Regions from separate parts of the Vibrio sp. 2132-1 genome, predicted to be linked through region 2. Evidence: riboswitches for the same ligand, from Rfam matches in the RefSeq annotation. Region 2 holds a riboswitch; each other region holds the start of a gene.
The links. Region 2 has a riboswitch for thiamine pyrophosphate ahead of thiB (thiamine ABC transporter substrate binding subunit). Riboswitches for the same ligand answer to the same signal wherever they lie in the genome.
Positions count from the first base shown of each region.

Region 1 (7,898 bases), on a different contig from region 2:
AATTAGCTGAGTATCACCTACTGCCTCAACTTCTTGCAGCATATTGTAGAAGTTACCCGCTACCGTGATCCCACGAACTGGTTGAATGCGCTTACCATCACGGCACAAGAAACCACTCGCGCCAAATGAGAAATCACCACTCACTGCATCCGCACCAGAATGGACACCTTGAAGTTCGACTAACTCTAGGTACTCACCCGCTTTTACTTCTGACGCACTGCTGTTACCCGTCGCAATCACTTTGTGATTCGCTGATACGTCTAGGCTCGATTTTGCACCGCGAGCGGCACTTGCTGTCGAGACTGCGCCCAAGTAACTTGCGGTCTGGCTGTTGTGTAGCAAGGTTTTCAACTCACCATTAGCAATCATGACATTATCTTGAGTAGCGAAGCCTTCACTATCAAAACTCGCGATTGCCATACCATTTGGCATGTAAGCCGTATCAGTAAAGGTAATTAAATCACTCGCAACACGTTGACCAAGCTTGTCACCCAGTGGCGTAATGCCTTTCATCGCGCTTACGCCAGAGAAAGCACTGCCGAAAGCACCGAATAAACTTGCTAGCGCATTGATGTGGAAAATAGCAGGGTAGTTACCTGTCGCAACCGGAGCGCCTTCCAGAAGATCACGAGCAAGGTTGTAGCCACCTTCTATACAGTAAGCTGGATTCAACTCATCAAAACGGCGACCAAGTGACATTCTACCCGCCATTGACTGTTTGCCGTCTTTTTCAAACAAGGTATACGCGTAACAAGTGAACGAGCGCTCGAAGTGTTGACACAATGTGCCTTGAGTATTGGCAATGATCAGTTGTGTTTCGCCATCGCTGTAACCATTGTAAGGTGCGCTAGAAGCGTGAGGCAGAGCCACTACGCCTTGCTCAAGTGCGAGAGACAGTTCAATTTTTTCATCAACCGAAGTTGTGTCTTCTTGAGCAATCTCAGCCACGTCAGTCGTGATTTGGCTGTTCACACAACTAATGGTCTGATGTTCATCTTGCTTGGAAAAACGAGCGCTTTGCAGTGCATTAGTCAGCATCAAATCTAAGCTTGGTTGTTCTAATGACTCAGAATAGCTCGTTGCAACACGCGCATCTTTCACAACACGAACACCCAGCACTTGGCTTGAGCTTACTTTGTACTCATCCAGCTTTCCTTGGTTCGCTTTCAAAGAAAAGCTACTGTTACGGTTTACAATGACGTCCGCTTCTGCACCTTGGCGTTTTGCTTCTGATAGGACGTAATCAACCGCATTAAGAATGTGTTGTTCTTGGCTCATTAGTTACCGCCTCCTACCAGAATGTTATCTACTTTCAGCGTTGGCTGACCGACAGTTGTTGGTACTGAACCACTCACGGAACCACACATGCCCGGCGCAAGCGCCATGTCTTTGCCGACCATGCTGATTTCTTTCAACACTTTTGGACCCGTGCTGATCAGCGTTGCTGTTTTCAGAGGCTTGGTGATTTTGCCATTTTCAATGAGGTAGGCTTCACGAACAGCAAAGTTAAACTCCCCCGTACCCGGTTGAACAGAGCCACCGCCCATCTTCTTCGCATAGATACCACGTTCGATGCCTGCCAGCATGTCATTAAGTGAATGCTCGCCCTCTTCGATAAAGGTGTTACGCATGCGCGAGGTTGGTGCGAACTTGTAGTTTTGACGACGACCAGAACCCGTAGGCTCATAACCTGTCTTCATGCCACCCATTTTATCGACCATGAAGCTGGTTAGCTTACCGTCTTTGATCAGTTGAGTGCGCTGAGTCTTCATACCTTCATCATCAATGTGAATCGAGCCCCATTCGTTGGTCATGGTGCCATCATCGACTGCATTCACTGCGGTGTGAGCAACCATTTCGCCCATCTTGTCGTGGAAGACTGATGCTTTCTTCGCAACTGAAGTGGTTTCTAGCAAGTGACCACATGCTTCATGGAAGATAACGCCGCCAAAGCCGTTACCAATCACCACCGGCATTTCACCCGATGGACAAGCATCCGCGCCAAGTTTTACTAACGCTTGCTGCGCGATAGTTTGACCTAGCTCTTTGGCATCAAGCTGTTCACTGAATTCCCAACCAGCAAGAGCGCCAGGACCTTCCATACCAGAAGACTGCTCATTACCTTTTTGCGCGACAGTGTTACCAGCAACACGAATGTAGTGGCGAGTATCGTCAACGTGTAGACCTTCTGAGTTGAAGATAGACACTTGTTGCTCGCGCTGAAGAACGCTGCCAATAAACTGGCTGATATGCTCACTCTCAGCACGTGCGGCTTGGTCAACTTTCAATAGAAACGCGATTTTTGAATCTAGGTTAGCATCCTTACTTAGCGACATGCGGCAACCATGTTGGATTGGGTAGCGGTTCAAATTCAAAGAACCCGCTGACGCGATTTGCTCACGCTTGTCTTTTGCAGCAAGCAGCGAGGTTACGCGCTTTAGTTCGGCTTCATCTGTGCTGTTGGTGTAACCGTAAAGCACCTTATGACCGAAAAAAAGACGAATACCGATACCAAAATCGATACCCGAGTTAACCTTATCCACTTCACCAGATGAGATCTGGACAGTGTTGGTTTGGTGATGTTCAACGAATAGTTCAGCGAAATCAGCCCCCAAAAAGAGTGCATGATCGATCACTGACTTCGCTGTTACAGAATTAAGCATGAAGTCTCCTTGCTCGATGATCGTCTTAGCCTTCCTAATTAACTGTGAAAAAGTTCAACAAAGTTAAATTGGCAACACGTTAAATTTTAACAGTTTTTTAACCTTGTTTTGTGCTAATCCTTGCTTAACGAGACCACGATTATTTATTAAATATTTCAGGTTCTGCTCATTCACCAGAGCGTTGCACTAGTAAATTCCACACAGCAAACCATTTAGGTGCTTACTTTATCACTCACCTCGCATAATTGAATACTCATTATAATTACGCTCAAAAAACGTATCCCTTCCGCAATGGTCCTGCTATCATCCGAACGAAATAGTCGGGGGGCCACACGACAAGTGTTGGCTGAGATCGAAATTCGAGACCCGTTGAACCTGATTCAGTTAGCACTGACGTAGGGAACTATGCACACTTTGCCTTTCGTCGCCCCTCTTAGGTAAGCGATAGCGATCGAAAAATCGATCTATCTGCAACGGTCAAAGTCAGTTCCTATACGTCTTGTAGTAGGAGCGACCATGACGCAGCAATCACAACCTCATTCACATCACACGCCAGCCTTGCCTACCCCTATCGTATTGACCATCGCGGGCTCAGACAGTGGTGGCGGTGCAGGTATTCAAGCCGACATCAAAGCGATGTCCGCAACCGGCAGTTTTGCTTGCTCGGTAATCACGGCGATTACTTCGCAAAATACCCAAGGCGTTTCTGCGATTTTCCCCATTCCTCTCGACCATGTAGAGAGCCAACTTGATGCAGTATTTACCGACCTCAACATCGTTGCAGTCAAAGTGGGCATGCTGGCCGATTCCAACATCATCAAAGTCGTTGCAGACAAAATTAAGCAATACCAGCCAAAACACCTCGTGATTGACCCTGTAATGGTGGCCACTAGCGGTGATCTATTACTGGAACAGTCGGCAATCAGCACTTTAAAAGAAGAATTGATTCCGCTCGCAGACATCATTACCCCTAACCTACCCGAAGGCGCAGCATTGACGGGTAAGCCAATGCCTCAATCAGAATCTGAAATGAACGATATGATTACCGACCTTCGTGCGCTTGGCGCCAAAGCTATTCTGCTCAAAGGCGGTCACCTTGAAGAAAATGAAAACAGCAACGATCTGCTTATCATGCAAGACAGTGCCGAGTTAATCAGCGCTAAACGCTTTCCAACCAAAAACACTCATGGCACAGGCTGCACGCTGTCTTCTGCTATCGCGTCTTATCTTGGCCAAGGCAACAACCTACACAAAGCGGTGCACCTGGGTAAGCAGTACATCAGCCAAGCTATCGCACACGCTGATGAATTGGATGTAGGTAAAGGCCATGGCCCTGTGAACCACTTTTTTGCGGGCCATACTTATGTTCGCTAACGCGATTGGCATTCAGCTTTCCGATGCTAGTCTGCGATACAAAGATAGCCAAACACCGACTTTAGCAGGAATGAACATGACCATTCCCGTCGGTAAATGGACGGTATTACTCGGACGAAGTGGCTGCGGGAAAACCACAATATTGCGTTACTTAGCTGGCCTGCTGGATGACCAAGTTGACTGGCATGGCGAACTCATCACAACGGATGGCGCTGCACTGCATGACCGTATCGCTTACATGGCTCAGCAGGATTTATTGCTACCGTGGTTGAATGTGTTAGACAACGTCTGCCTCAGTTCTCGATTTTCTCAAGAGCAAGCACCAGAGAAAAATAGACAACGTGCACTGATTTTACTAAGCCAAGTGGGACTCGCCGATTACGCGGATGCTAAGCCAGCTCAGCTCTCTGGCGGCATGAGACAACGTGTTGCCCTTGCTCGCACTCTGATGCAAGACAAGCCTCTAGTTCTGATGGATGAGCCTTTCTCTGCACTGGACGCGGTTACTCGTCATAAGTTGCAAACCTTGTCTGCCGAATTGCTGAAAGATAAGACGGTTGTTCTGATTACCCACGACCCACAAGAAGCGGTGCGATTAGCTCACCAACTCTATGTGTTGCAAGGCACACCTGCGCAAGCTCAGCACTTGGTCGTTCCAGACTCCAAGCCGCCCCGAGTTCTCGATGGAGAGTGCGCCGCGCTTCAACAAGCGATTTTGGATCAATTGGAGAAAGACTATGAGTGATATGACTCAGTACAACTCCGTTTCGGCACGTATTAGTAAAAAAGAACGCGTGACCCATCCGGCTCTGCGCTTAGTTATCAGCACAGCGGTGATCTTGGGATTGTGGCAGTTGGTCGTGGTGATATTCGACATGCCAAGCTTCATCTTACCTTCACCAATTGAAGTGCTGGATAGATTGGTCACTCGTTACGATGTCCTGCTCAAACATACTTGGGTTACCGCGCAAGAGATCTTATTTGGCTTGGCGCTTGGATTATCGATGGGTTTGCTGTTCGCATTGCAAATGCTGATGTTCGAGCCGCTGAAGCGTTGGTTATTGCCTATTCTGATTGCTAGCCAAGCGATCCCTGTGTTCGCCATCGCGCCAGTGCTCATGCTTTGGCTGGGTTACGGCATTGCATCAAAAGTAGTCATGGCGGCGATCATCATCTTTTTCCCCGTCACGACATGTTGCTATGACGGCTTGCGCAATACGCCAACAGGTTACCTCGACCTTGCCAAGACCATGGGCGCGTTTAAATGGCAGCTACTTCGTCATATTCAATTGCCAGCCGCACTACCAACTTTAGCCTCAGGTATTCGTGTTGCCGTCGTTATTGCGCCAATTGGAGCAGTGGTCGGTGAGTGGGTAGGTTCAAGCGAAGGCTTGGGTTATCTGATGCTCCAAGCCAACGCTCGCATGATCATTGACGAGATGTTTGCGGCGCTGTTTATCCTCGCCGTACTGTCTATCTCACTCTACTTCATCACCGATAAGTTATTGAAAAAAGCCATCCCTTGGGAAAGCAAATAATTACAGAAAATAACCAAAGAAAATTGGGAAAGAAAAGGAAGAACCCCGTGAATAAAAACAAACTTATGAGCGCTGCTGCTCTACTCGCTTCAGTGGTATCAACCAACGTTCTTGCCGCTGAAAAAGAGATGACACTGATGTTGGATTGGTTCGTCAATCCAAACCATGGTCCTATCGTGATTGCCAAAGAGCGTGGTTACTTCAAAGAGCAAGGTTTGAAGGTCAACATTCAGGAGCCGGCAGATCCAAGCACGCCACCTAAGTTGGTCGCGGCGGGTAAAGTCGACATGGCGATTTCTTACCAACCAAGCCTAACCATCGATGTCGCGGCTGGTTTGCCACTAATCCGCTCTGCGACTTTGATTGCTACGCCACTCAACACGTTGATGGTGTTGGACAACGGTAAGAATGAAAACCTTGGCGACTTAAAAGGCAAGAAGATCGGTATTGCGATCGCAGGCAACGAAGAAGCGACAATCGGCACCATGCTAGCGCAAGAAAACGTGAAGTTTTCTGACGTACAAATCATCAACGTAGGTTGGGCGCTGTCTTCGTCTCTTGCGTCTGGCAAGGTGGATGCGATTTGGGGCGGTCTACGTAACTTCGAAACCAACCAACTGGCACTAGAAGGTTATAAAGCTAAGGCCTTCTTCCCTGAAGAACACGGCGTGCCAGCGTATGACGAGTTAGTCTTCGTAGCCAATGCAAAAAACTACGACAAAGAAGCCATCAAGGCATTCAACAAAGCACTAGAGCAAGCGACCACTTACATCGTTAACCATCCAAAAGAATCTTGGAAAGAGTTTGTGGCTTATTCACCAGACACCCTCAACAACGAGCTTAACCAACGCGCTTGGAACGACACGCTAACTCGTTTCGCTCTTCGTCCATCCGCAGTAGATCTGAAACGCTACGATGATTATGCGCAGTTCATGTATTCACAAAACATCATCGAAACACTGCCAAAAGCGAAAGATTACGTACCGAGCTTTGACTAATTCTACTGACCTTAGGATCTAAGCCTAGGGTCTTTTGATAACGAGATACTCATTATGAAATACCAAGATTTGATCGACGCTTGCCGCCAAGATTGGCAAGAATACACCGAGCATGCCTTCGTGCAGCAATTAGCCAAAGGCACACTGGCTCAACCTTGTTTTCTGCATTACTTGAAACAAGATTTCTTATTCCTAAAACAGTACGCGCGAGCTTATGCGCTGGCAATCTACAAAGCACGTACGTTAGACGACATGCGCCGCGCACTACCAAGTGTACATGCGCTTTTAGATTCAGAGATTGCCCACCATGTGACCTACTGCGGTCAGTGGGGATTGACGGAATCTGATCTCGAAAACGAGCCGGAAGATTTTGGCACGGTGGCTTACACGCGCTACGTACTGGATGCGGGAATGACCGGCGATCTTGTTGATCTATACGCGGCACTAGCGCCATGCTCAATCGGTTATGCCGTAATCGGTAAGATGCTGATTGAAGATGAGAACACGGTAATCGAAGGCAACCCATACGCAAGTTGGATCAACCTCTACGGTGGTGAAGAGTTCCAATCTGGTGTCGCAAAAGGTGCAGAGCACTTTAATCAGTTATTGGCGGAAATCGACATCCACAGCCAGCGCGGTCAAAACCTAATTCAGGTCTTCAAAACTGCAACGCGTATGGAAGTGGCGTTTTGGCAACAAGGTCTAAACGCACAATAAGGTTAATTGGAGAATCTCATGTTAATAGAACAAATCACTCAAGCATTAACCGCAGTGCGTCAGCAAAAGCCTTTAGTCGTGAACATTACCAACTACGTGGTGATGAACAACACGGCGAACGCTTTGCTGGCTATCGGAGCTTCGCCAATCATGGCGCATTCAAAGCAAGAAATGGCAGAAATGATGTCGTTTGCTGGCGCTTTGGTGATCAACATCGGCACCCTAGACAGCGTTTGGACGCCGCGCATGAGCTATGCCGTAGAGCAAGCCAATACCAATGGCAAAATCGTTGTACTCGACCCCGTCGGTTGTGGAGCAAGCTCACTGCGTACCGAGACATCACGTGAGATCGCACGCCTTGCAGACAAGTTGATCATTCGTGGTAACGCCTCAGAAATCATCGCTCTCGCTGGCGAGCAAGCACAAAGCAAAGGCGTCGATGCACTAGACAGCAGCGACGCAGCACTTGGCGCAGCGAACTTCTTAGTTTCAGAGTATGGTGCAAGTGTGGTGATTTCTGGCGAGACTGATTACATCATCACGAAAGAGCAAACTGTGCAGCTAAACAACGGTCACGAGATGATGCCATACGTAACCGGAATGGGCTG
Region 1 covers NZ_JAWPON010000015.1:117,445-125,342, reverse strand. Annotated here, with positions in the region: gene R8N47_RS17465 (TldD/PmbA family protein) at 1-1,278, opposite strand, end outside; gene R8N47_RS17460 (TldD/PmbA family protein) at 1,278-2,663, opposite strand; TPP riboswitch at 2,975-3,082, shown strand; gene thiD (bifunctional hydroxymethylpyrimidine kinase/phosphomethylpyrimidine kinase) at 3,180-4,037, shown strand; gene R8N47_RS17450 (ABC transporter ATP-binding protein) at 4,027-4,782, shown strand; gene R8N47_RS17445 (ABC transporter permease) at 4,775-5,575, shown strand; gene R8N47_RS17440 (ABC transporter substrate-binding protein) at 5,623-6,573, shown strand; gene tenA (thiaminase II) at 6,628-7,290, shown strand; gene thiM (hydroxyethylthiazole kinase) at 7,309-7,898, shown strand, end outside.
Region 1: it holds a riboswitch for thiamine pyrophosphate, as region 2 does, so the genes downstream of both, thiD (bifunctional hydroxymethylpyrimidine kinase/phosphomethylpyrimidine kinase) here and thiB (thiamine ABC transporter substrate binding subunit) in region 2, are expected to answer to the same signal.

Region 2 (7,898 bases):
AGCATCAGGAGCGCTTATTTATTTTGAGCTCGTTCGTAAGATTCTAGGATTTCAGCTTTGGCGGCAGCAACATCTGCCCAACCATCCACTTTCACCCATTTGCCTGCTTCAAGCTCTTTGTAACGCTCAAAGAATTGCGTGATCTGCGCTTTCAGTAGTTCTGGGATATCGTCCACATCTTGGATGTGCTCGTACTCTTTCGAGATTTTTGAGTGGGGAACCGCAAACACTTTTGCATCTTCACCCGATTCATCTGTCATCTTCAAAACGCCAACAGGACGGCAGCGAATGACTGAACCTGGCATGAGTGGGTATGGTGTTGGTACCAATACGTCGACTGGGTCGCCATCAAGAGACAGGGTATTGTTCACGTAGCCATAGTTGCATGGGTAGAACATTGGTGCAGACATGAAACGGTCGACAAATACAGCACCAGAGTCTTTATCTACTTCGTACTTGATTGGATCTGCATTTGCAGGAATTTCGATAACGACATAGATATCTTCAGGCAGCGACTTGCCTGCTGGTACATGGTTTAAGCTCATTAGAATATTCCTTTTCATTAACGATGAGTCACACAAAAGCGGCTTCATCTGATGATAAATTCGCGTTTCACTTTAGCGACAAAAACGCGGCAGGTAAACACCTGCCGCGTTGGACAAAGGTCTGAAATTATTTTTCGTCGCGGTGCAGTTCAAGGAACTCTTCAACTTTGCGAACCATGTTCTTCGAACCCACAAAGAAAGGTACACGCTGGTGCAACTCAGTAGGCTTGATGTCCATAATGCGATTCACGCCGTCCGATGCAATGCCGCCAGCTTGCTCAATGAGGAATGCCATAGGGTTACATTCGTAAAGCAGGCGTAGCTTGCCTTGTGGGTGGCTTTGTGTGCTTGGGTAAAGGTAGATACCACCTTTCAGTAGGTTGCGGTGGAAATCAGCAACCAGCGAGCCAATGTAGCGAGAAGTGTATGGGCGACCGTCTTCTGGCACGTTTTCTTGGCAGTACTTGATGTACTTCTTCACCCCTTGAGGGAAACGAATGTAATTACCTTCGTTGATGGAGTAGATCTTACCATCATCAGGAATCATCATGTTTTCATGAGAAAGACAGAAGCTGCCGATAGATGGGTCGTAAGTAAAGCCGTTTACGCCGTTACCAGTTGTGTATACCAACATGGTGGAGGAGCCGTAAATTACGTAGCCCGCAGCCACTTGTTTGTGACCAGGTTGTAGGAAGTCTTCTTCAGTTGGTGGAGTACCGATTGGAGAAACACGACGGTAAATCGAGAAGATAGTACCAACAGAGACGTTCACATCGATGTTAGAAGAACCATCAAGTGGGTCCATCAGTACTACATATTTGGCGTTTTGGTTGAGTTCTTTATTGAACGCAACTGCTTCGTCTTCTTCTTCACTGGCAACGCCACACACTTGATCACGAGCTTCAAGCGCGGCTTTGAACTTATCGTTCGCGTAAACATCGAGCTTTTGCTGATCTTCACCTTGGACATTTTCCGTGCCTACAGCACCAGTGATATCACCGAGACCCGCTGCGTTGATTTCGCGGTTAACGATTTTTGCAGCTAAACGAATGGAGGCTAAAAGGGATGATAGATCACCGCTAGCGTGGGGGAAATCCGCTTGTTTTTCGACAATGAACTCGCCTAGGGTGCGCAGTCCTGACATGGTTAATCCTTACATTTTCATTTCATTGGGGGTAGTGCGCAAGTGAGCATCTCTTTATGGATGTTAAACGATTGCGCTGGATGTAAGTTTAAGTCGCAGATCTTTTTAATGGTAATGAAGTAACTGTTTGAGATCTCAATTTATTTGTAGACTTGTTTGAGGGATTCATCAGTAAGCAAGAGGTTGTACAGTCTGTGTTCAACCTTGTCATATTTGTGAAAGGGACTGCAAGAAGAAGGCTAAAGTCACTCGCTTTTCAGGCGGTAATCGCGATAATGAAAGCATTAAAAAACGCATTACAAGGTTTAGTTTATGCACATTCATATCTTGGGTATCTGTGGCACATTTATGGGCGGCGCAGCGATTCTAGCGCGCCAATTAGGACATAAAGTCACTGGTTCTGATGCCAACGTTTATCCGCCAATGAGCACACTGCTTGAGTCTCAAGGTATTGAAATTATTGAAGGCTTTGACCCGTCTCAACTCGACCCTCAACCAGATCTTGTGGTGATTGGTAATGCGATGAGCCGTGGCAACCCTTGTGTCGAGCATGTGCTCAACACTAACATGCGTTACACCTCTGGCCCGCAGTGGCTCAACGAGTTTTTGCTGCATGATCGTTGGGTATTGGCGGTATCGGGTACACATGGGAAAACGACCACGTCGAGCATGCTTGCTTGGATACTTGAAGATTGTGGTTATCAACCGGGTTTCTTAGTCGGTGGGGTACTCGGTAACTTCGGAGTGTCTGCTCGTTTGGGTGAAAGTATGTTTTTTGTCGTTGAAGCGGACGAATATGACAGTGCTTTTTTCGATAAGCGTTCTAAGTTTGTGCATTACCATCCTCGCACTTTAATCATGAATAACCTTGAGTTTGATCATGCTGATATCTTCGATGATCTAGAAGCGATCAAGCGCCAATTCCATCATTTAGTGCGAACTGTACCGGGCAATGGATTGATCTTAGCGCCGAGAAAAGATCAGGCGTTAGCGGATGTATTAGAGCGTGGCTGCTGGACTGAAAAACAGTTCTCTGGTGAGAATGGTGACTGGCAAGCGCACAAATTAGTGCTTGATGGCTCAAAATTTGACGTTGCGTTGCAAGGCGAGAAGGTTGGTACCGTCGAATGGAATTTGGTGGGTGACCACAATGTGGATAATGCGCTGATGGCAATCGCTGCTGCACGACATGTTGGAGTCACTCCGGATCTTGCTTGCCAGGCATTAGGGCGTTTCATCAATACCAAGCGCCGTTTAGAGCTGAAAGGTGAAGAACAAGGTGTGACGGTTTACGATGATTTTGCGCATCACCCAACGGCAATTGAACTTACTGTCGGTGGTTTGCGTAACAAGGTAGGTGAAAAACGCATCCTTGCTGTGTTAGAGCCGCGGTCTGCCACCATGAAGCGTGGTGTACACAACAACACACTTGCAGAGTCACTACACAGTGCAGATGAAGTCTTCTTGTTCCAGCCAGATAATATCGAGTGGTCTGTGCAAGACATTGCCGACCAATGCAAACAGCCAGCGTTTGTCGATGCCGATATAGATAACTTTGTAGCCAAGATCGTCGAACGTGCGCGACCAGGTGACCAAATTCTAGTCATGAGTAACGGTGGCTTTGGTGGTATTCACGGAAAACTTCTTGAGCAGTTAAAACAAAAAGCCTGATTGATATGCAAAACAAAACACAACCCTCTCACAAAAAAGCCATCACGTTGGCATTAACGGGTGCTTCTGGTGCTCCCTACGGCCTTCGTCTTTTAGAATGCTTGGTTGCGGCGGATTATCATGTCTACGTTCTGATTTCTTCGGCGGCTCGTGTTGTGATGGCAACCGAGCATAATCTTAAGCTACCAAGTGGCCCAGAAGCGGCGCAGCAAGCATTAGTAGAGCACCTGAACTGCAATCCCGATAACATCACCGTTTGCGGTAAAGATGACTGGTTCTCACCGGTTGCGTCTGGTTCTGCTGCACCAAAGCAAATGGTGGTTTGCCCATGTTCTGCGGGAAGCGTTGCAGCGATTGCGCATGGTATGTCAGATAACTTGATCGAGCGGGCCGCTGATGTGGTAATGAAAGAGCGCGGGCAGCTGTTGCTCGTGGTTCGCGAAACACCATTTTCAACGCTACATCTGGAGAACATGCACAAACTGTCGCAAATGGGCGTCACCATCATGCCAGCAGCTCCAGGCTTCTATCATCAGCCAAAGAGTATTGAAGACTTAGTGGATTTTATGGTGGCGAGAATTCTTGACCACTTAGGTATTGAGCAAGGTTTGGTGCCTCGTTGGGGTTATGACCAGCGCTCGTGAGCTGATTGTGTAACCACTCAAATACCTTTACAATCCATCCAACTCATCGGGGAGCAAACCCATTTAGCATTGAGTCAATCAATGCATTGGGGCGCTGAGACCTAAGTGTTTAACTAGGGACCCGTATTACCTGAACCAGATAATGCTGGCGTAGGAATTGAGTCTGGATATTGGAAGTCCTTAATAGCCGCCTCAAACCCTGTGCCGCTCAACTTATTTCTCTGAAATACTCATGGAGAGCGAGCAGTGAAACCCACTCTAAATCTGATTGCCCTAGCTGCAATCACCTCTACTTCAGCGTTTGCCGCTGAAAACACATTAACCATCTATACCTACGACTCTTTTGCCGCAGATTGGGGGCCGGGTCCTAAAATCGAGCAAGCTTTTGAAGCAAAATGTGGCTGTGACGTTAACTTCGTAGCGTTGGACGATGGTGTGTCGATTCTGAATCGTCTTCGTCTTGAAGGCGGTAATAGCAAAGCGGACATCGTATTAGGTTTGGATAACAATCTGATGGCAGAAGCGAAGAAAACCGATCTGCTTGCCGAGCACAATGTGGATACGGCTAACACAGTGTTACCAAACGGTTGGAGTGACACGACGTTTGTACCGTACGATTACGGCTACTTCGCGTTTGTGTACAACAAAGAGAAACTGGCTAATCCGCCGAAAAGCATGAAAGAGCTGGTGGAAACGCGCAACGATCTGAAAGTGATTTACCAAGATCCGCGGACTTCAACGCCGGGCCAAGGCTTAATGCTATGGATGAAATCTATTTATGGCGACGATGTGACGCAAGCGTGGCAGAAGCTAGCGAGCAAAACCGTAACGGTCACGAAAGGTTGGTCTGAGGCGTATTCTATGTTCCTCAATGGTGAGTCCGATTTAGTGCTTTCTTACACCACTTCACCTGCGTACCACTTAATTGCGGAAAACGATTCGAAGTTTGCTACGGCGAATTTTGCTGAAGGCCACTACATGCAAGTTGAAGTAGCCGCTAAAGTGAAAGGGGCAAAAAATTCAGAACTTGCTGATCAATTTATGAGTTTCATTTTAAGTGATGAGTTCCAATCGGCGATGCCAACGGGTAACTGGATGTACCCAGTCACTGACGTTGAGTTACCTAAAGGTTTTGAAACTTTGAGTGTTCCAAGCAAGTCGTTGAGCTTTAGTGCTGATGAAGTGGCAAAAATGCGTAAGTCTTGGATTCGCGAATGGCAAAGCGCATTGACGTTTTAGCTGACGTTTCCATCCTCATCTGAATGAGATAGGTTTTACCTTTGAATTCTGTTCCAAAAATAGGTTTAGGGGTCGCGATGATCATCGCGACCTTTGTTATTTCTGCCCTAGGTGCTTTGATTGTTCAAGCCCCTTCACTTGATGTGTCTGTGGTATGGGGCGACCCGTACTATCAACATGTCACCAAGTTCAGTTTCTACCAAGCGTTTCTTTCCACATTGCTCAGTGTTGGCTTTGCCATTCCAGTAGCGCACGCACTTTCGCGTCGCCAATTTATTGGTAAATCATTACTGCTTAAGCTGTTTGCATCGACACTGGTTTTGCCGGTTTTGGTTGGTGTTTTTGGGCTGTTAGCGATTTATGGCAACAGTGGTTTGTTGGCGCAGTGGTTGCAAAGTTTCGACACTAAACTGCCATTCTCTATTTACGGTTTGAACGGCATTTTACTCGCCCATGTGTTCTTTAATTTACCTTACGCGGCACGATTGCTTCTGCAAGCCTTGGAGTCTATTCCTGCCGAGCAGCATAAGCTTTGCGCGCATCTTGGGATGAGCCATTGGGATAAGTTTCGCTGGGTAGAATGGCCGCGTTTAAGGCAGCAGCTTCCCCACGTTTGTGGGTTGGTGTTTATGTTGTGCTTTACCAGTTTTGCCACTGTAATGGCGTTGGGGGGCGGGCCAAAATCCACCACCATTGAATTGGCCATTTACCAAGCGATTAAGTTTGATTTTGATTTACAAGCTGGGGCGTTATTGGCGCTGTGGCAGATGCTGTTATGTGGACTGCTTGCTATTGGAGTGCAGAAGTTAACAAGGCCTGTTTCTATCAGTGCTGGAAGCACATCGGTACAGCAATATTTAACGAAGGATCATGGGTGGTCAAAAGCTTGGGATAGCTTTTGGATCATAGGTGCCTTTTTACTGGTAATACCGCCGTTATTGATGGTGTTACTGAGTGGCATCAACCAACAAGTTTGGACAGTATTAACCGATGAGCGTTTTTGGTCTGCGCTATTGAACTCCCTCAAAGTCGCCTGTGTCGCTAGCGCGCTTGCGGTCGCTGCAGGGGTGTCCATACTATTGACCAGTCGCCGTTGGCGGTTGCAGTACAAAAACACGCGAGCCGATCAGATTGAGTTAATCGGCACCGTTATTTTGGTGACTCCAGGTCTGGTGATTAGCACCGGTTTATTCTTACTACTGCGCGCATTTACCGATGTTTTTAGCTTGGCATTTTTTGTCGTGATTTTGGTGAACGGTTTGATGGCTTTGCCTTACGTGATCAAAACGCTAGCGCAGCCAATGCTGCACATTGAACAACAGTATCAGTATGTATGTGCCAGCTTAGGCATGCGTGGCTGGCAACGGTTTAAAGTGGTGGAGTGGCAGGCGCTACGCAAGCCGTTTGCACATGCGTTTGCGATCAGCTTTATGTTTGCAATAGGGGATTTAAGTGCCATCGCACTGTTTGGTGGACAAGAGTTCCGCACTTTACCTCTGTATTTATTCCAGCTGCTTGGCAGCTATCAGATGGACGCGGCTGCGGTGGTATCGGTGACCTTATTGTTGTTGAGTGTGGGCTGTTTTGCCTTGATTGAGAAAGTATTGAAAACGAAGGAGAGAGCGTAATGTTAGTGTTGGATGATGTGCAGTACACCTACCAACGTGAACTGTTTCGTTTTGACTTAACGATTGAGCAAGGACAGATTGTGTCGCTGATGGGACCAAGTGGGGCAGGGAAGTCAACCTTGCTGGCGTTGGTGGCAGGATTCATCCATCCTGACCGTGGTGATATTTGTGTTGATGGTGAGTCCATTGTGCGTAAAGAGCCTTATCTGCGTCCGTTCTCTATGTTGTTCCAAGAGCACAATTTGTTTGCTCACTTATCGGTGCGTGACAACATCGGTTTGGGCTTACACCCAGGGCTAAAGCTTACGGTGGACCAAAATCGTCAGATTGAACAAGCCGCGCAGCAAGTTGGTGTTGCAGAGTACCTCGACCGTTTGCCAGAGCATCTTTCTGGTGGCCAGCGTCAACGTGTTGCCTTAGCGCGTTGTTTTGTTCAGCCTCATCCCATGTGGCTATTGGATGAGCCGTTCTCGGCGCTTGATCCGGTGTTGCGTGAAGAGATGCTGAGCTTGGTAAAAAAACTCGCAGCAGAGCGGGGAATAACTGTATTGATGGTCACGCACCATTTAAGCGATGCCAAAGCGATTGCCAGCCACTTTGTGTTTGTGGCAGATGGTAAAGTGGAAGCCGCGGGTGATATGTCTGCATTGAGTGAACAGCATGCTAGTGAGAAGCTTGCGGCATTTATCCGAGCAGCATGCTAGTGCCTGATAGTTGCTAGGTTATGCTTCTCCGCAACACAAACCATGCCGAGGGCCAAATTCAAATTGAGATCTTAAGCTCATGATATGGTCAATCATTGCTTGTACACGCCGTGGGCGGTTTGCTCCAGGACGATACACTAAATAAATAGGCATTGGTACCGTGTGCCATTGCGGTAACACTCTGACTAAGGTGCCACTTTCTAGCTCTTGCGTCATGTTCTGCACAGGTAAGTTCGCGATGCCTAGTCCTTTAAGTGCGCCTTTCAATATTGCTTCTACAGTTGTACTTGAGAAGTTACTGGTTATTGAAACATTGACGGTAT
Region 2 covers NZ_JAWPON010000008.1:2,469-10,366, forward strand. Annotated here, with positions in the region: gene ppa (inorganic diphosphatase) at 15-545, opposite strand; gene fbp (class 1 fructose-bisphosphatase) at 673-1,689, opposite strand; gene mpl (UDP-N-acetylmuramate:L-alanyl-gamma-D-glutamyl-meso-diaminopimelate ligase) at 2,002-3,360, shown strand; gene R8N47_RS10490 (flavin prenyltransferase UbiX) at 3,366-4,004, shown strand; TPP riboswitch at 4,042-4,178, shown strand; gene thiB (thiamine ABC transporter substrate binding subunit) at 4,251-5,243, shown strand; gene thiP (thiamine/thiamine pyrophosphate ABC transporter permease ThiP) at 5,285-6,871, shown strand; gene thiQ (thiamine ABC transporter ATP-binding protein) at 6,871-7,575, shown strand; gene R8N47_RS10510 (LysR family transcriptional regulator) at 7,594-7,898, opposite strand, start outside.

Region 3 (7,898 bases), on a different contig from region 2:
TTGTTTATCACCAATTTTAAGCATCGACTTTAACCCCCTGCGATCGCTTGAAACAAAGAGATGCTATCTCCCTGTGAAAGAACTGTGCTAGCCCACTCACTGCACGGCACAACATTGTTATTAATTGCAAAAACACAGCCAATTTCAGGCAGCGCAAATTGACTAATGATTTGCTGTAGATTCGACTCACTGGCAACTTGATGTGACTGGTCATTGATGACAATAGTGATCACATCTAAGTCAGCAGCGGTCATTTGTGTTGTTTGTTGTTCTGATAACGTCATTGCTTCCAACTCTCTTAATTCTGCCTATTACTCGTAAGCTAAATCTGAGCACACACTTGGCACTGTTTGTCTTTGCTTATCGCCATGGTTTGCCATTGCAGTTTCAACCCATCAAACAGATGCAACTTGGCAGCCTCGACATGAAACTTTCCCGTCGCCAGTTTTTGAATTGCCGCTATCGCTTGGTAGTTGCCAAGTGTGCCCACCACCGGACCGACGACACCACTCTCACTGCACTTTTGCGTTTGCGGTAATTCGTCGAACGGATACAAACAGCGGTAACAGGCTGTACTCTCTGCTTCTTGTTCAATCTGCGTTTGATAATCAAAGACAGCGAATTGCCCTTGCCAACCAATTGCCGCCGCCGAGATGAGCGGCGTATTTTGCTCGAAACAAACTTGGTTAATGAGCTGACGCGTTGGCATGTTATCGGTGCAGTCGAGCACCACATCCGCTAGTATCACCTCAAGCTGAAGCTGTGCTTTGTCTAATCGCTTATTGAGGGCACGAATTTGAACCATAGAATTAAGGTCAGTCAGTTGCTTTACAGTCGCTTTTGTTTTCGCAACTTGTAGGTCTTGTTCACGATAAATGATCTGACGTTGTAGGTTACTGCTATCAACTTCATCGTCATCGACCACTACCAATTTACCAACACCCGCTGATGCCAAGTACAAACTCGCTGCGCTCCCTAACCCACCACAACCGATGATCAGCACATGCGATTTGCTCAAACGCTTTTGCCCAATTTCGGCAATTTCAGGCAGAGCGACTTGGCGCTGATAGCGAAGGAACTGCTTATCCGTGAGCATGCTCGCCTCTCTTGGTATCCGCCAACTCACTATTCTGATCAGTGAACGTTAGCTGTCTTTCCTTCATCAGTTGTGCGAAGAACTCGATGACCGATTGAGGTGATTCTGCCAACGTAATAGCACGCACTACTGCTAAGCTAGAAACACCTGTTTGCCAAACTTGGTCAGCATTAGATTGGTCAATGCCACCAATCGCGACCGTCGGAAAGCCAAGCACATAGTCACTACCTGCTTTGTCTTTTGCGGGACGGAAAACCAACTCTGTGTTTCCGTAAGGAATGCTATCAATCAGCTTTTGATAAAGAGACAAGCGCACCAAACCTTGTGGTTTCGATGGCATCTGTTTTGTGGTGGTTGGGAAAATATGCCCTAGCGCGATGTAACTAGGATGAATTTGTACGATGCGCAGTAGCTCATAATAACCATGAGTAGAAAGACCAAGACAAATGCCGGCTTTAGTTAGCTGAGCCAAATTCGATTCTTCTATGTCTTCTTGTCCTAGGTGAACACCATAAGCGCCATGCTTGATTGCCAACTGCCAATAGTCATTGATGAACACTTGTGCTTGATACTGACGACCTAGCTCAATTGCTCGAATGATCTGTTGTTCTAAATCGGCTTGTTGTGGGTTCTTTATTCGCAGTTGAATAGTGTTGATGCCTAGTGGCAGTAGACGCTCAATCCAAGCAACATCATCAACGACTGGATAGAGCCCTAGACTTTGCTTAGTTAGAGTTGGAAAGCTAACGCTCTCACCTTGTGCAGACCAACCAACTTGAATACCTAGTCGGTTATCCTCCAGTACAGGTGTGGGGAAATCATCAAATTGGTCAGCCCACTGAGTAGGTCGTCCCTCATCAAGGTTGTCACTCAACAGTGTTTCACGTGAAACATTCGCTTGTTGAGTTAGCATTCCTCGAGCAAGTGTTAACGCATCTTCGATAGGAAAATCGAGTACTGTCAGCGTTACTGTCCAAGCAAGGTGATGTTCGGGATCGAACATTGCGTTGAGTTTGGACTTAACAGAAAGCGCTCTCACTTCGTCGTTGATTGGGTGACGCCAGATATCAAGCTGAAGCACTTTCTCCTTTTCATCGGAAACCTGCGTATCAGCAATGCCAATATAAATCGCTTTCGACGGTTGCTTAGCACACGCTTCTACCGACAAAGCAGAACGGTAATAGAGAGTAAATGAACACTCAGGCTCAAAGTTATGTCCACCAATAAGGTCAGTCGTTATATGTGTAATCTGTTGGTCGCGAACAAGCTGAATAGATTGAGTTGGGCTCACACCCAACTCAATGTCTTCGATGCTAAAACCCTGTTCTTTCGCCAACAACAAACATTGCTGAACTAAACCTGTCAGTTCAATCAATGATGACGGAATAAGGATTTTGCTCATTAGTCACTTACCTCGGCATGTGCTGCTGGGTGGTATAGCTCGGAGCCTGACTCTCTAAATTCTTGCGATTTCTGACGCATCCCCTCAAGAGGATCATCCAGCATTTTGATCGAGATAGCTTGGTCCGCAGCAACTTGCTCAGTGTCTTTCGCATATTCTCGAACCTCTTGCGAAATCTTCATCGAGCAGAACTTTGGTCCGCACATCGAACAGAAGTGAGCGACTTTTCCAGACTCTTGAGGCAAGGTTTCATCATGGAAAGCACGCGCGGTATCTGGGTCGAGCGACAAGTTGAATTGGTCTTCCCAACGGAACTCGAAGCGAGCTTTAGAAAGCGCGTTATCACGAACTTGTGCACCAGGGTGTCCCTTCGCTAAATCAGCGGCGTGCGCAGCAAGCTTGTAAGTGATCATGCCTACTTTCACGTCTTCTTTGTTTGGTAAACCGAGGTGCTCTTTCGGAGTTACGTAGCAAAGCATTGCACAGCCATACCAACCAATCATGGCAGCGCCGATGCCTGAAGTAATATGGTCGTAACCAGGAGCGACGTCTGTCGTCAATGGACCAAGGGTATAGAAAGGAGCCTCATGACAGTGCTCTAACTGCTCTTCCATGTTCTCTTTGATCATATGCATTGGAACATGACCAGGACCTTCGATAATTACTTGTACGTCGTATTCCCACGCAATCTTGGTTAACTCACCAAGGGTACGAAGCTCTGCAAATTGCGCTTCGTCGTTAGCATCGGCCACCGAGCCAGGACGCAGACCATCACCGAGAGAAAGTGCCACATCATACTTAGCACAGATTTCACAGATCTCTCGGAAGTGGGTATATAAGAAGCTTTCTTGGTGATGCGCTAAACACCATTTCGCAATGATAGAACCACCACGAGAGACGATACCAGTAACGCGTTTTGCAGTCATTGGCACATAACGAAGTAGTAAACCGGCATGGATAGTAAAGTAGTCAACGCCCTGCTCTGCTTGCTCAATCAGGGTATCGCGCATCACTTCCCAGTTAAGGTTTTCAGCAACACCATTCACTTTCTCAAGCGCTTGGTACATTGGCACGGTACCGATCGGAACCGGACTGTTACGTAGAATCCACTCGCGAGTTTCGTGGATGTTACGTCCAGTAGAAAGATCCATTACGGTATCTCCACCCCAACGCGTTGCCCATACTAACTTTTCTACTTCTTCCTCAATCGAAGAAGTGACCGATGAGTTACCGATGTTGGCGTTCACTTTGACCAAAAAGTTACGTCCAATGATCATTGGTTCGGATTCTGGGTGGTTAATATTTGAAGGGATAATAGCGCGACCTTCGGCGACTTCTTTACGCACGAATTCGGCGGTAATATCTTTTGGTAGGTTCGCTCCGAAGCTTTGACCCGGATGCTGTTGATTCAGCACTTCATCGCGATACTTGGCACGCCCCATGTTTTCACGCAGCGCGATATATTCCATTTCTGGGGTAATAATACCTTTGCGAGCATAGTGCAATTGAGTCACACAATGGCCATCTTTGGCACGTCGAATACGTGGTAGATTACCGTAACGAAGACCGTCTAGTGTTTCGTCTTCTAAGCGTTCTTTGGTGTACACCGAGCTTACTTCATCAAGTAGCTCAGTATCGGCGCGCTCTTCAATCCACCCTTCTCTCAGCTTAGGTAAGCCGTTATAGAGGTCTATGGTGTGCTCTGGATCTGTGTATACACCCGACGTATCGTAAACGCGTACTGGCTCATTAGGTTCGAATATAGGCGCTTCTTTTGTGCCTCCAATAAGGCTATCAGCGAGTGATATTTCACGCATTGGCACACGAATATCTGGACGTGAGCCTTCTACGTAGACTTTGCTTGAATTGGGGTACGGTTGTACCGAGAGTGTATCAATGAACTGTTTTGCTTCCAGTCTCGCTTGTTTGCGACTCGACATAGCATTTTTCCTTGCTTTGTTATACTAGATAAAAAGTAATTGGATAAAAATGCTTGGCGGATAGATGCGACAAGAGGAGTCAAATTAAGGCTAGTTAAAGCTTACGATATTTGCCTGTAACAACATTCGACTTTTGATAGATCAACCAGAAAGAACTCCGGTGTGAATATCTTCTCTTGTTCCCTTCGCAGATTCTAATCTGATCAGGTTCAACGGATCCCGAATTAACGGTCTCAGCCTTATGGCACTCCGACAAGTGATGTCAGTATATAAAAACGGCTTGGTGAAACCAAGCCGACCTGTTCAATTTTTAACTACTTTGCTAGCTGCGCATCAATAATTGAAAGCCTATCCACGCCGCTGAAATACTTAACACGACATTCAACAATACGTTCAACCCCATCTTAAAGAAAGCGCCCTGCTGCATAAGCAAAACATTATCCATCGAGAAGGTGGAAAACGTCGTTAGTGCGCCTAAAAAACCCAAGCCAATCACTTGTCGCCAAGGTTCCGTTGCCAAAAGTTCATTATCGAAAGCTGCTATCAATAAGCCCATCATAAATGAGCCAACAACGTTAACGGTTAACGTACCATATGGAAAACCACGCCCCAATAAAATGACACAAAGTTCAGAAATTAAGTAACGAGAACATGCACCAAATGCACCACCCAATGCAATAAAACCCAAAACGGATAGTTGTCCCATAATTCCCCCAGAAAAGTTAATGGAGACATTGTAATCAAATTTACGGCAATAGTGATTATACAATCTTAGAATTCAGCAAATTATAGCGCTTAAAACTTATCAAGATTTAAAAAGTTACAGGAGTCACTTTACTTCAATATAACCCATCAACCCCGTCTTCATGTGTTCGATCACATGACAATGGTACATCCAACGTCCAGGGTTATCTGCAACAAATGCCGCTTTCGCACTGCCGTTTTTTCCAAGCAAGACCGTATCGGTATGAAACGGTTCGTCGAGTTTTTTTCCATCTAACTCAAGAACCGTAAATGTGTGTCCATGAAGGTGAATAGGATGATGATATTGGGTGACGTTCTTTAGGTTGAAGATATAGGTTTTTCCCATCTCCAATGTTGAAAGGGGCGCTGGAATATTATCTTTGCTCATTCCCTCCCAAGCCCGTTTGTTCATCAGCCAGAATTTAGGTATCGCTTTGCCCGATTTATCAGCAGGAGTGATCGCCCCCTCCCACTCAAACACATAATCGATTTGCTCTGCATTTTTCAAATCGAGAGCTGGCACAGGGTTGAGAGGTAATAAAGGCAGTTTCTGGTTGTTCGACAGGTCAGACTCAACAACGTCAAACTCGCACAAAAGGAATGGGAAGCGTCCTTTCATTTGACGCACATAAACACGTTTTCCAGCCTTTGGAGCAATCAATCCGATATCTAACCTCATTCCCGGACCAATTTTGTGCTGAGTGAGCTTATAAGGCGTTTTAACAGGGTTACCATCAATAGCAATAACCCAAGCCTCTGCGCCTTCTATAGCGATCGGGTAAGTAATGGTGTTATCGACATTAGCAATTCTTAATCGTGTGGTAGCATTCTGCTTCAGCGTATAAACAGGTTCATGCACACCATTGACGCTACTCCACTCTCCGGGAGTCCCCATACGAGCGCTCAAGCGCGGCACCATAAGGTTCTTCCACTGACCTTGTTTGTCTAAGTGCCAATGCTTGAGGACGACTTCATGCTCTTCATCAAACTGAACAGGCTCTGCCTCTTCAACGACAATTAGCCCGACTAAGCCCTTACCAAGCTGCTTCACACTATTCATATGTGGGTGATACCAAAATGTGCCCGCATCTGGTGGTGTAAATTCATAAACGAATGTTTCACCTGGCATGATAGGCTGCTGGCTCAAGAAAGGTACACCATCCATTTCAATAGGGATTCGCAAGCCATGCCAGTGGATTGTAGTCGGCTCTGAAAGCTTGTTAGTAAACCGAATTATAACTTTCTCGCCTTGGCGACAACGAATCACAGGCGCTGGAATCGAACCATTAAATGCGAGTACGTCTGTGTTAAACCCAGGGACTAATTCTGCAGTAGAAGGCTCTGCAGTGATATCGTATATATATTGCCCCTGCTTATTAGTGCTCCTAGATAGAGAACATGCAGGTAGAACGGCAAGCGCGGAGATTGCTAAGGATGATTGAAGAAAGCGTCGACGAGATATATCCATACATAGTTACTCATTAATCCAGATCGGTTGAGTGTAACTAAATATAAATAGTGATTCCCCTTTATTATTAAAATTTCGGGCCACTGATCATTACAGCTAACTGTAGTTTCGTTCGTTCAGTAGATTAAATGCTGCCAAAGTACAGCAGAAAGCCATACTTACGGGATAAGAGTAGAAATAAGCTGTAATAATGAGAAGAAACCAGATACAAAAAAGGCTCTGACCTAAGTCAGAGCCTGATATGTGGCAGGGGTGGAGAGATTCGAACTCCCAACACGCGGATTTGGAATATAATATTTCGCTGCATTAAAGATATAATCAACATCACTAGTCAGTTATGTTGGCGTGGCCTATATGGAAATCTCGCAAGCTAATAGCTAAAACCTATCACCACCACAAACTCATTAGCCCTTGCCTATGATAGAACCGCGGATTTGGAATATAATATTTCGCTGCATTAAAGATATAATCAACATCACTAGTCAGTTATGTTGGCGTGGCCTATATGGAAATCTCGCAAGCTAATAGCTAAAACCTATCACCACCACAAACTCATTAGCCCTTGCCTATGATAGAACCGCGGATTTGGAATATAATATTTCGCTGCATTAAAGACATAACAAAGCGACCAACCTAACTATGTTGGCTTAAGGCGTATGGAAGTATCGCAAGCCAATGCCTGATAAGGTATACACTCTAAAGAGCGATTTTTTTTACTTTCAGAATATGGATTTGATTTTGTTTTCAAAGGCCTCTATCTGATTCGGAAACCAACGTTTTAGAAACTGATAAAAAGCCCAATACATTAGTAACTGTCCCCAATAGTTCAAAACGAGAACAAAGGTGCAAATAAAGGTATAAACGTTGGAGGTGATATTTGAAGCCATTGTTCCGAATGATTTAACTGAGCCTTTGTCTGGGAAGTCAAAAGTAAACAAGAAAAACAAAAATGCCAAAAATAAGGCACTCAAGACGGGTGTACTAAACACGTCTTTAAGGCCAGTTTTCTGACCAGACTTTTTTTCCAATTCTGTTACTAAGAACAGCATAAACGAAGAGTATCCTAGAGAAGCCAGAAAACTGCTATCTATACAAGTTTGAGCGAACATATAAACCTTAAACTATAAATCTATTATTTTTTATCAACTGTTGTAGGTGAAACATGTTAAGCGGCTATGAATTGCAGGCCAGCAACAACTCATCGAGTCACCCGTTAAAGGAATCAGCAACGTTAGTCAGTCCACTAAT
Region 3 covers NZ_JAWPON010000026.1:31,274-39,171, forward strand. Annotated here, with positions in the region: gene R8N47_RS21690 (thiazole synthase) at 1-24, opposite strand, end outside; gene thiS (sulfur carrier protein ThiS) at 30-284, opposite strand; gene R8N47_RS21700 (HesA/MoeB/ThiF family protein) at 323-1,096, opposite strand; gene R8N47_RS21705 (thiamine phosphate synthase) at 1,083-2,498, opposite strand; gene thiC (phosphomethylpyrimidine synthase ThiC) at 2,498-4,438, opposite strand; TPP riboswitch at 4,602-4,700, opposite strand; gene crcB (fluoride efflux transporter CrcB) at 4,761-5,144, opposite strand; gene R8N47_RS21720 (multicopper oxidase family protein) at 5,268-6,650, opposite strand.
Region 3: it holds a riboswitch for thiamine pyrophosphate, as region 2 does, so the genes downstream of both, thiC (phosphomethylpyrimidine synthase ThiC) here and thiB (thiamine ABC transporter substrate binding subunit) in region 2, are expected to answer to the same signal.